Regions from separate parts of the Marinobacter fonticola genome, predicted to be linked through region 2. Evidence: predicted binding sites of a transcription regulator. Region 2 holds the regulator's gene; each other region holds the start of a gene.
What was found. The regulator sigma-54, encoded in region 2, starts transcription at its own class of promoters, with help from an activator protein. The targets are predictions, from matches to a motif close to ANTGGCATNNANNTTGCTNT.
Positions count from the first base shown of each region.

Region 1: FXO11_RS07100 (flagellar hook-length control protein FliK) is a predicted target of sigma-54. The motif match lies at 1,792-1,811, and genes of this name have one in related genera.
Region 3: flhA (flagellar biosynthesis protein FlhA) is a predicted target of sigma-54. The motif match lies at 1,359-1,378, and genes of this name have one in related genera.
Region 4: glnA (glutamate--ammonia ligase) is a predicted target of sigma-54. The motif match lies at 1,214-1,233, and genes of this name have one in related genera.

Region 1 is NZ_CP043042.1:1,587,212-1,590,202, reverse strand. It holds gene FXO11_RS07105 (flagellar basal body-associated FliL family protein) at 1-275, opposite strand, end outside; gene FXO11_RS07100 (flagellar hook-length control protein FliK) at 510-1,745, opposite strand; gene FXO11_RS07095 (Hpt domain-containing protein) at 1,944-2,291, opposite strand; gene FXO11_RS07090 (ATP-binding SpoIIE family protein phosphatase) at 2,423-2,991, opposite strand, start outside.
Region 2 is NZ_CP043042.1:2,992,633-2,995,623, reverse strand. It holds gene ptsN (PTS IIA-like nitrogen regulatory protein PtsN) at 1-10, opposite strand, end outside; gene hpf (ribosome hibernation-promoting factor, HPF/YfiA family) at 66-374, opposite strand; gene FXO11_RS13325 (RNA polymerase factor sigma-54) at 528-2,048, opposite strand; gene lptB (LPS export ABC transporter ATP-binding protein) at 2,433-2,991, opposite strand, start outside.
Region 3 is NZ_CP043042.1:1,597,461-1,600,451, forward strand. It holds gene FXO11_RS07150 (uracil-xanthine permease family protein) at 1-525, opposite strand, end outside; gene upp (uracil phosphoribosyltransferase) at 528-1,166, opposite strand; gene flhA (flagellar biosynthesis protein FlhA) at 1,534-2,991, shown strand, end outside.
Region 4 is NZ_CP043042.1:864,090-867,080, reverse strand. It holds gene typA (translational GTPase TypA) at 1-802, opposite strand, end outside; gene glnA (glutamate--ammonia ligase) at 1,384-2,787, shown strand.

The DNA.
Region 1 (2,991 bases), 1.4 Mb from region 2:
GCCACGAAGATCTGCATATACCGTTGCCGTTCCTCACTGGCCAGTGTGACGATAAATGGCTTGTCGAGCGAGTAATAGAGACTGGGCTCGAACGCCTCCGCCGCTGCGGTATCAGCGTCGCCGTCCTGCGTCTCGGCATCGTCGCCAGACTGGAGAAACCAGAGCGTCCCGCCTATCGATAGAGCCACGGCCAATACGATCACGACGACCAGGCCAATAATGAGTTTAAGTTTACCCTTCTTGCCCGCGGGCGCCTGCTCCGTATTCTCTGCCATAGTTCCCAACAGTCAGTTTATTGTCACTCCACGAATACGCCCGGATCTTAAGCAAGGAGCAGACCAATTACGTCACATGAAAGCCGAATTCTGCAGGAAAGCGGCCAGGTTTTGTGGCTGGCCACCGTCGCGCTCTTTATTCCAGACACGTTTATAAAACAGAAGTCTAGCCGCTGTACGGGAAGACATAAACCACCGGCCGGCAGATAGATGCCGGCCAGGAGTGACGACATCTTAGGCGTAGAGGTCAACCTCGCCGCGCCAGCTCAGGTCCAAACTGCCGCTACCCAAGGTATCTTCCAAGCCATCGCCTTCACCTTCGGAACCGAAGCCGTAGCGACCAGACTGGCCCTCATCCGCAAGTTGCTGCTGAGCGCCCTGGTCGGAGGCGTCGGCCGAAACCTCGAACTTCTCCAGAGTGAGGCCATTTTCCTGCAGCATATCGCGCAGCCGGTGACCATTCAGTTCAAGCTGATCACGTACAGCGGAGTGCGTCGCGTGGACGGTCACGTGAGCCTGATCCTGCTGGACCTGAACACGAACCTCCAGGGGACCGAGATCCGGCGGAGTGATATGAATTTCCGCAGTGGACATGCGCTGGGCGGTCAACCAAGCCAGCTTACCCGTCACTTTCTCACCCCATTGGGCGTGCTGAACCGGCAGGTCCAGGCTGGTGGAATAGCTTTTCAGGGTGGCCTGGGACTCGCGCCCTTCCAGACCCCGCTGCAAGGCCGTGGCATTGTTTTGCAGGGCGCCCGTCTCCCCACTCCCCTGGAAACGCGCAAGCTGGGCGGAAAAATCCGCCGCCTTGCCGTCGGCGCCCAAGGCCGACTTACCGACCAACGCGCCGAGCTGCTCGCTCTTCATGCCCAGCAAGCTATCGGAATCGCTTCCACCACCCGCACTGCCCTGCTGCAAGGGCTGCATCATCAGTTTGTCCATGACCGCGGTGGAAACGCCCGCCATCCCGCTACTCTGCGTGCCCATCTGCGTGCCCACACCTGTGGTCAGGCTCCGCGGGCCTTGAGTTACGCTTTCCTGCGGCAAAGGCAGGCCAAACAACATCGGCAAAATTTCGTCGCCGATGGCGCCAGTTTGCTGATCCGGCGTCTCAGAAGCGTCACCGGCACTCTCAGCGGTCGTCTCCTTATCTGCTGGTGACGATTCTGAGGCTTTATCGCCCGACCTGGCGCTCTCGTTTGGTTTTCCAGACTCGTCCGCGTTTTCAGCCGGCTTGGCCCGATTTTCCTCCAGGCGCTGCTGCTCCGACTTTTGCCTGGCCACCCGGTCTTCCTCGGCCACGCGATCGGCACGATCCTGCCGCGCGTCCTTTTGCTCCAGACGCGCCTTTTCACGCGCCGAGACAGCTTCAAACCTCTCCGCCGGCCGCTCGCTCTCCGACGCAGAACCTTGACGTTCAATTGTTTTTTCAGGGGTGGGTGACACAGGCGTCAGCACCATTCCGGACATGGCAACCTCTTGCCGTTTTGGCGTAGTTAGAACAATTGTTTGTTTCGGAGCAAGATAGGTGCCAATCTTTTTAATACAAGACAGGTGTCAACAATACGAAGTCCAATAGGCGCTAAGGAAAGGACAACCCGCCAGGGCGCGGTAGAGTCACTGCCAAAGAGCCATCAACGCGCATCGAGGGTGGTCAGGTAGAAACATTCATCGGATCAGTGTCCGTTCCAGGAGTTCGCGAACCGCAGAAAACTCGCTTTGTATATCGTCCAGAATGTGCACCGCTTCATCGAGCCGGTCTTCTCGTCCGGCCAATTCCGCGTCCGAGCACAGGGAACCGAGGCGCGGCGCTCCGATATTGATGCAGCTGCCTTTGAAACTGTGGGCCGACTTGGTGAATGCATCCACGTTGCGCTCCCGCAACGACGAGCGCAGCGCATCAAGCCGTTCGCTGGAGTCGCTCAGATAGGTCCTGATCAGAACCTCGAACTCGTCCTCCATGACTTCACGCAGTTCCGCCAGGGCTTCGCCATCCAGATGTGGCTTTTGGTTCATGGTCGTCTCGTCTCCTTACAGGTCTACTGCACAACAGGTCTACTGCACATGGGCGCTCGCTTGCGGCTTGGCCCCAGCAGACACGTCGTGCCCGGCGCTCAGCGCGGTACCGCTCATGACATCGCGGAGGGCTACCGGGAATCAATGGACCAGCAATAGACGGCCTCGACTTCATTCCCGCTGCCCCGGTGTGTCAGCGACTCACACAGTTGATGCAGCAACGCCAGGCCCCGCCCAGCGTAACCATCGTTCTCAAGAGAAGACAATGCGCCATCAGTATAGTCGAAGCCCTCCCCGCTATCGCTGCAACTGACCCGGAGCTCGCCGCCCTTCTGACCTGTTTCATGCTGGAGCCGAAAGCGTACGGTATCGTGCTTGCCGGCACTGCGCAGACGCCGCTCTCGCTCAGCATAGTAGTGGCCAAACCCCTCGGGCGAACTTTTCCAACTAGAGGGCAGCTTGAGTACGCCGTGCTCCAGCGCGTTGGTGTACAGCTCCGAGAGTATGGTGTAGACCTCGCCGCTCCGCCGCCTCAAACCCGGAACCTCCATGCAAATATGCAGCAGCAGAGGCAGCGGATTGAACTGGGACAAAGTTTCACCCGCCACTTCGTACTCGCAAGTCCAGCGCGCCGGACCGCCCAGAGCCGATTGCGCGACCCGTTGAGGCAGCTCATCCAGCACCGCCGATAGCGCCACAT
Region 2 (2,991 bases):
TTTCCGTCATGGATGGAATGCTTTCCTAATATGAAACGGATAACGATTGACGCTTAATGAAGCGGCTAGCGACTGGCTGCGCCGTGCATTCGGTCGACCGTCTTCTCCTTGTGCTTCAGGATCTGCCGATCAAGTTTGTCCACGAGCGAATCGATCGCCGCATACATGTCTTCGTTCTGAGCCTTTGCGTGAACCTCCCCGCCGACGACATGCAGCGTGGCTTCAGCGGTATGGCGGAGTTTTACCACGGACAGGGTCACCTGACAGTTGCTGATATGGTCGAAATGACGTTCAAGTTTTTGAAATTTTTCAGACACATACTCTTTCAGGGGAGGGGTTAATTCGACATGGTGACCTGACATATTGAGTTGCATAGGCTTCTCCTACTTGTCGACATGCACGGGCGCTTAAGAGCGCGCCCGATGTTGAGCCCGTCGCGTGCGGCGGACGCCTGAAATTATGTCTGGCCGCCCGGACTTGAGGGCGGCTGTCCCTCATAACGGTCTTACGCTGTATCCGTATTTGCGTTATACCAATCGTTTACGTTCGTTGGACGGCGGTATATGCATGGCTTCGCGATATTTGGCAACTGTTCGCCGGGCGACGTTGATACCCTGATCGCCAAGTAGGGCGGCGATTTTGCTATCGCTAAGCGGCTTCTTTGGCGTTTCCGCCGCCACCAGTTTCTTGATCATGGCACGGATTGCCGTGGACGAACACTCCCCGCCTTCGTTCGTGCTGACGTGGCTGGAGAAGAAATACTTCAGCTCGAAAATGCCGCGGGGCGTATGCATGTACTTCTGGGTGGTGACCCGCGAGATGGTCGACTCATGCATGCCGACCGCCTGGGCGATATCGGACAGAATGAGAGGCTTCATCGACTCCTCGCCATGATCGAGAAAGCCTTGCTGATGTTCGACAATACGGGTGGCGACTTTAAGCAGGGTTTCGTTACGGCTTTGTAGGCTCTTGATAAACCACTTGGCCTCCTGCAACTGATCGCGCAAATAGGTGTTGTCGGCGCTACTGTCCGCCCGCCGGATCAGCGCGGCGTAACCGGCGTTCACCCGGATCCGAGGGGCGATTTCCGGGTTCAGTTCGACGCGCCACCGGCCTTTCGATTTGCTCACCACCACATCCGGCACCACATAGTCGGGTTCGCCTTGCTCCATGGAGTCGCCCGGACGCGGATTCAGTGTCTGGATCAGCGCGAGTACGGCCTTGAGTTGTTCTTCGGTGAGGCGGCTGCGGCGTAGGAGTTGAGCGTAATCACGGTTGCCCAGCAGGTTGATGTAGTGACTGATGACCAGGCGCGCCTGCGGTAGCCAGGGCGTGTCATGCGGCAACTGGTTAAGCTGAATCAGTAAACATTCCTGCAGATCGCGGGCAAAAACCCCCGGCGGATCGAAATGCTGGAGCCGGCGCAGGACCGCCTCGACTTCGTCCAGTTCCAGAGGGTCCTCGTCGGCTTCGTCCTCCAATCCCGCGTGGATATCCTCGACGCTCGTGATGAGGTAGCCGCGGGTATCCACCGAATCCAGCAGCGCGTGTGCAATGGCGCGGTCGCGGTCGCTCATGGGCGTCAGGTTGAGTTGCCAGAGCAGGTGATCCTGGAGGGTTTCTGTCGGTGAGTTGCGAGACTCAAAGTCGCTGTCGTCTTCGTCGTCGCCGCGGGAGGCTGAGGTAGGTGCGGATTGGTAGATGTCGTCCCAGGCTGTATCGACCGGGAGATCGTCGGGGATGTCCTGCTGGTTGTCGGCAGACCAATCCGGCTCTTCGCTCGGTTCATCCCAGCTATTGTCTTCCTGCTGGGAGTCTGAATCATTCTGCTCTTTGGATTCAGCCTCGTTGCTGCTGTTTTCGTTCTCGGCGGACGTGTCCGAGCCTTCCTCCTCCTCGGAGGTTTCCAGCATCGGGTTGGAGTCCAGCGCTTGTTGGATCTCTTGCTGAAGATCCAGCGTCGACAGTTGCAGAAGGCGTATGGCCTGCTGCAACTGCGGTGTCATGGTGAGCTGCTGACCCAGCTTAAGCTGGAGCGAAGCTTTCATTACCATTGATTTATCCCGTCACCCTAATGCTCTCGGCGTTAATTTTTTGCCGAACCACGTCGCGCCCGGAGTTATAGGGCATTGATCCCGGACTTAGAAAGTGGCGACTTAGTTCTACAAGCAATTTCTTTGCCGAAGTTTACTGCCATGGGTGTGCAGATGACAACGTTCTGGCCGCCGATGTTTGAGCCCATACTCGGACGGCCATGTTTCGAGTTTAGCGTTTTCGCAGAAATATGCGACAGCCAGCCCCTTTGAAGCATCAGACAAGATGGAAGCATCAGACAAGATGCCGGGCTGTGGTTCTGTGAGTGCTTTTGCTCTTCTGTATTGCTTTCTGTACTGCGTTTGGCATCAGTTGAACTCATCTCACGCCGATTCTTGTTACAGGCGAAATTCGTTGCCTAAATAAACTTCCTTGACCTGCTGATTTGCCAGTATGTCGTCGGCATGTCCGGAGGCGATGATGTGGCCTCCACTGACGATATAGGCATTTTCGCAGATATCCAGGGTCTCTCGCACGTTATGATCTGTAATCAGCACGCCAATACCTTTGTCCCGGAGGTGACGGATGATCTGCTTGATATCGCTGACCGATATCGGATCCACGCCGGCAAAAGGTTCATCCAACAGGATAAAGGCGGGTTCCATAGCCAGCGCGCGGGCAATTTCCACTCGCCGTCTTTCGCCGCCGGAGAGTGACATGCCCATGCTGTCGCGAATATGAGTGATGTGGAATTCTTCCAGCAGGTTTTCGAGTCGGCTTTCCCGGTCGGCACGGGACAGCCCCTTGCGCGTCTCCAGTATCGCCATAATGTTGTCGCGCACGCTTAGCTTGCGAAAAACCGAGGCTTCCTGGGGCAGGTAGCCAATGCCGGCCCGGGCGCGCCCATGCATCGGTAGCGGGGTAATATCCTTGTCGTCGATGGTGACCCGGCCCCGG
Region 3 (2,991 bases), 1.4 Mb from region 2:
GGTGAACACGGCAAACACGATGGTCGTGGCCAGCGACGCCATGGCGATCAAGATAGCCGTCGTATAGGGCACAAGCTGTGCGCTGCCGTCACCGGCTTTACCCATCGCCATATTGACCGCGACCGGCGCCAGGCTCAGGCCGATGACCATAATCACCGGTCCGATAACTACCGGTGGCAGCAGGCGATTGAGAAAGCCGGTGCCGCGCCATTTCACCAGAGCGCTGAGAAGCATGTAGAGAATACCCGCTGCGACCAATCCACCCAGGGTTTCTTCCATGCCGAACTTGGCTTTGGCAGCGATTATCGGTGCGATAAACGCAAAGGACGACGCCAGGAAAATGGGAATCTGACCGCCGGTGATGATCTGAAAAAGCAGCGTGCCGATACCGGCCGTGAATAGAGCGACATTGGGATCCATTCCCGTAATCAAGGGCATGAGCACCAGGGCGCCGAAGGCGACCAGCAACATCTGCGCGCCAGAAATGACCTGGCGCCATACCGGTTCGTTCGGGGTGCTTTGCATCGTCAGTGGTCCTTTTGCTTGGTGCCGAAAATCTTGTCCCCAGCGTCGCCGAGGCCGGGCAGGATATAGCCTTTCTCGTTGAGCCGGTCATCGATGGAGGCCGTGTAAATGGACACGTCAGGATGCGCCTCCAGGACCTTTTCAATACCCTCGGGTGCCGCCACCAGGACCAGCGCGCGGATCTCGGTGCTACCAGCTTTCTTTAGCAAGTCGATGGTGGAGATCATTGAGCCGCCTGTGGCGAGCATCGGGTCGACGATCATGGCCAGACGCTGGTCCAGTTCGCCTACCAGTTTTTCCAGGTAAGTACTGGCTTCCAGGGTTTCTTCGTTACGCACCTGACCCACCACGCTGACCCGTGCGCCGGGGATCAATGTCAACACACCTTCCAGCATGCCCATCCCGGCTCGGAGGATGGGCACGATGGTGACTTTTTTGCCACTCAGGCGTTCCACTTCGACCGGTCCTGCCCATCCCTCGAGAGTGTGCTTTTCCAGCTGGAAATCCTGGGTCGCTTCGTAGGTTAGCAGGGCGGCGACTTCCTGGGCGAGTTCACGGAAATTCTTGGTGCTGATATCGGCCCGGCGCATCAGGCCGAGTTTATGGCGGATGAGGGGGTGCTTTACCTCGTGGACGGGCATGATTCACCTTTATCGTTCGGGTTCTCGAAGAAGACGACGGCGCGAATGCGTACCGGGGCATCCAAAATGCTAATAAGGATACCTTACTTGGCAGGGTCAGTCAGTCCACATACTTGGCAGGGTCAGTCCACATAGGCGGGGCGGACAGTCTGCCTTGACGGGGTAGGTCTCTGTTTTTACGGATTTCACGTTATTGGTATGGATATTGCGCTAACACTCTCAGATGCAGGCGTGCCGTCAAAAATACGACATCACGGTACGCGGCTTAATACGCTCATGAGGAGATCTACGGGTGGTGGACAGAGCACTGGTCCTCAATAACGTCAAATCGCTGACTAGCGGCAATCTGGGTGTTCCGCTCCTGCTGATGGCCTTGCTGGGCATGATGATCCTGCCGATGCCGGTTTTCCTGCTGGACGTGCTGTTTACCTTCAATATCACGCTGTCCATCGTGATTCTGCTGGTGTGTGTGTACGCCATGCGGCCGATGGAGTTTGCGGCGTTCCCGACGGTGTTGCTGGTCGCGACGTTGTTGCGTCTGGCCTTGAACGTTGCGTCTACCCGTATCGTCTTGCTGAACGGCCACGAAGGCGGGGCCGCAGCCGGTAAGGTTATCGAATCCTTTGGCGAGGTTTTGATCGGTGGCAACTACGCCGTGGGTCTGGTGGTCTTCGCGATCCTGATGATCATCAACTTCATGGTGGTGACCAAGGGCGCCGGCCGGGTGTCCGAAGTCAGCGCCCGCTTTACCCTGGATGCGATGCCAGGCAAGCAGATGGCCATCGATGCCGACCTCAACGCGGGCCTGATCAACCAGGACGAAGCCAAAGCCCGGCGTTCGGAAATCGCCGAGGAAGCGGATTTCTACGGTTCCATGGACGGTGCCAGCAAGTTTGTTAAGGGGGATGCGATCGCTGGTCTGCTGATCCTCTTTATTAACATCATTGGCGGTGTCGTCATCGGCATGCTGCAGCACGATTTGGCCTTCGTCGACGCCATGCGCAGCTACGCGCTGCTGACGATCGGTGACGGTCTGGTTGCGCAGATTCCATCACTGCTGCTGTCCACGTCGGCCGCCATCATGGTGACGCGGGTCACCACCAGCCAGGACATGGGCCAGCAGATTCTGTCCCAGATGTTTACCGCGCCAAGAGCCCTGGGTATTGCGGCCGCTATTCTGATCATTCTCGGTGCGATTCCCGGAATGCCCCACGTCGCCTTTCTCGGTCTGGGCTTTCTCTCTGCGGGTCTGGCCTACTACATCTGGAAGCATCAGCAGCAGCAAGTCGAAGAGGATGACAGCGTCTTTCCGGCCCGTGGCGGCGGTGCGCCCCGTACTGCGCCGGCACCTGGCTCTCAGCCGGGTAGCGATAATGGGGGCAAGGCCCTGCCGGGACCGAGTGAAACCAAGGAGCTGGGCTGGGACGATGTGGCCACGGTCGATATCGTCGGCCTGGAAGTGGGCTATCGCCTGATTCCGTTGGTGGATCGCTCCCAGGGCGGTCAGCTGCTTACCCGGATTAAGGGTGTGCGCAAGAAGCTTTCCCAGGATCTGGGCTTTCTGATGCCCTCGGTACACATCCGCGACAATCTGGACCTGATGCCCAATGTCTACCGTATCACCCTGATGGGCGTGACCATCGCCGAAGCGGAGATTCATCCGGACCGCGAGCTGGCCATCGATCCGGGGCAGGTCTTCGGCAAGATCGAAGGTATCGAAGGCAAGGACCCCGCGTTCGGTCTGGATGCTTGCTGGATCGAGCCGGAGAAGAAAGATCAGGCGCAGACTTTGGGCTACACGGTGGTCGACGCCAGTACCGTGGTC
Region 4 (2,991 bases), 2.1 Mb from region 2:
CCTCTTCCACCGGCACCCGCTGCAATCCGTGGAAACCTTTGACCTCAAGCACCTTGGCGTTGCGCTTCTTATCATGCCGGTCGATTACCGCTACCTGCTGACCGGGACGCAGCTTGCCGCGGGTGATACGGCCAATACCGATTACGCCCACGTAGCTGTCGTAGTCCAGCTGGGAAATCTGCATCTGGAACGGGGCGTCCATGTCGACATCCGGCGCCGGGACGTGATGCGTGATGGCCTCGAACAGCGGCGTCATATCGTCCGCCAGCTGATCCGCTTCCGGGCCGGCAATGCCGTTCAGAGCCGAAGCGTAGACGATGGGAAAGTCCAGTTGCTCGTCGGTCGCACCCAGGCGGTCGAATAGATCGAAAACTTCGTTGATCACCCAATCCGGACGCGCGCCGGGACGGTCAACCTTATTCACCACTACGATCGGCTTCAGGCCACGGTCGAACGCTTTCTGGGTGACGAAGCGGGTCTGCGGCATGGGGCCATCGACGGCGTCCACCAACAACAGTACCGAGTCCACCATAGACATGACACGCTCAACCTCACCGCCAAAATCGGCGTGGCCCGGGGTGTCGACAATATTGATCTGGTACTCGTTCCAACGAATCGCGGTGTTCTTGGCGAGGATGGTGATGCCCCGCTCTTTCTCCTGGTCGTTGGAGTCCATGATTCGCTCGGCGCCACTGGATTTGCGGTCCAGGGTACCGGACTGCTCCAGCAGCTTGTCGACCAGCGTCGTCTTACCATGGTCGACGTGAGCAATGATGGCGATATTTCGGCGTTTTTCGATCACAAAAAAATCCTGCGGCATGCAACTGACCTGAGAGGGGCCTATATAAGGAAACAGGAAGCCTGTCCGGCATGCCATCTCAAATCGGGGAAATGTTCGGTTAAGGAGCGCTTCGACAGCTCCGGCTGTGGGCGCCAGATATTGGAGGTCACCCTCGGGCGCGCGCAGTATATCGAAAACCGGCCCGAGTAACTACGTCAACTCAAGCAATGCGCTCAAATTGTGACCAACGGTTCCGGCTGACACGAGACGATTCAGCTGAACACCGTCAACGGTCCAAAAGGATGCATAAATACCATTATTGCACCAATTTAGAGCATAAAGCGCACTATCCCTGCCCTGCCACCCTGCGTTAGGGTGCAGCTTCCGCCCTGTAAATGCTCACGCTGCACCACCATCGACCGAGCCAACAATATTGGCAAGCGCTTTGCTTAACTGTTTGCAGCCGAATTTGCAGGCACGGCCGCAGCACTTTTGATAAGCTGCCCTGCGCCTGTCGAATGAATCGGACGCTGAACGGGCTGTTTCAAGGCCATTCAGCCGAGCCGGCTCCACAAAAGACATAAACTGACGGAGTATGCGTAATGTCCAAGACGCTTGACCTGATCAAAGAATACGAAGTGAAGTGGATTGACCTGCGGTTTACCGACAGCCGCGGCAAAGAGCAACACGTGACGATGCCCACTTCTGAAATCGACGACGACTTTTTCACCGACGGCAAGATGTTCGATGGCTCTTCCATCTCCGGCTGGAAAGGCATCAACGAATCCGACATGATCCTGATGCCGGACGACAGCACCGGTGTTATCGATCCGTTCACCGAAGAAACCACGCTGAACATCACCTGCGATATCGTCGAGCCGACCACCATGCAGGGTTACGAGCGCGATCCGCGTTCCGTCGCCCGTCGCGCCGAAGAATACCTGAAGTCCACCGGCATTGCCGATGGCGCACTGTTCGGCCCGGAGCCTGAGTTCTTCGTATTCGACTCCGTCAAGTGGCGCACCGACATGAACGGCGCTATGTACGAAATCTACTCTGAGGAAGCCGCCTGGGTTTCCGGCGAAGATTTCGAGCGCAACAACATCGGTCACCGTCCGGGTGTGAAAGGCGGCTATTTCCCGGTTCCGCCGGTTGACAGCCTGCACGACCTGCGTGGCGCCATGTGTGCGGCCATGGAGTCCATGGGCCTGGAAATCGAAGTTCATCACCACGAAGTAGGCACCGCTGGTCAGTGCGAAATCGGCGTTGGCGCCAACACGCTGACCAAGAAGGCCGACGAAGTGCAGATCCTCAAGTATTGCGTGCACAACGTGGCTCACGCCTACGGCAAAACAGCCACGTTCATGCCTAAGCCGGTCGTGGGTGACAACGGTTCCGGTATGCACGTTCACATGTCCTTGAACAAGGACGGCAAGAACATCTTTGCGGGCGACGGCTACGCCGGCCTGAGCGAGATGGCCCTGTACTACATCGGCGGCATCATCAAACACGCCAAGACTCTCAACGCTTTCACCAACGCCTCGACCAACAGCTACAAGCGCCTGGTTCCTGGCTTCGAAGCACCGGTCATGCTGGCCTATTCTGCCCGTAACCGTTCGGCTTCGATCCGGATCCCGTACGTCAGTAGCCCGAAGGGGCGTCGTGTTGAGGTCCGCTTCCCGGATGCAGCCGCCAACCCGTACCTGGCCTTCGCTGCCATGCTGATGGCCGGCCTTGACGGTATCCAGAACAAGATCCACCCGGGCGATGCCATGGACAAGGATCTGTACGATCTGCCGAAGGAAGAGGCGCTCAACATCCCGACCGTGTGCGAAACCTTCCAGGAAGCGCTCGATACACTGGAGAAGGATCACGAGTTCCTGACTCGTGGCGGCGTCTTCACCGAGGACATGATCGCAGGTTACATCGACCTGAAGCGCGGTGAAGTCGAGCGCCTGAACATGACCACGCATCCGGTCGAGTTCGAACTGTACTACTCGGTTTAAGCAATACCCCTGTATAAACAGACGCTGCCTAAGGTAGCCGTCTGATGCAGACTAAGCCCCGCACTCCGCGGGGCTTTTTTGTGCCTGCACAAAAAAGCGCCAGTGTGTGTCCCACAACCCACTATCGTAACTCACTTGCACAGCGTAGGTTGGGCTGGCAAGCCCAACAGGATTTTCCGGGTTTGTTGGGCTTACCAGCCCAAC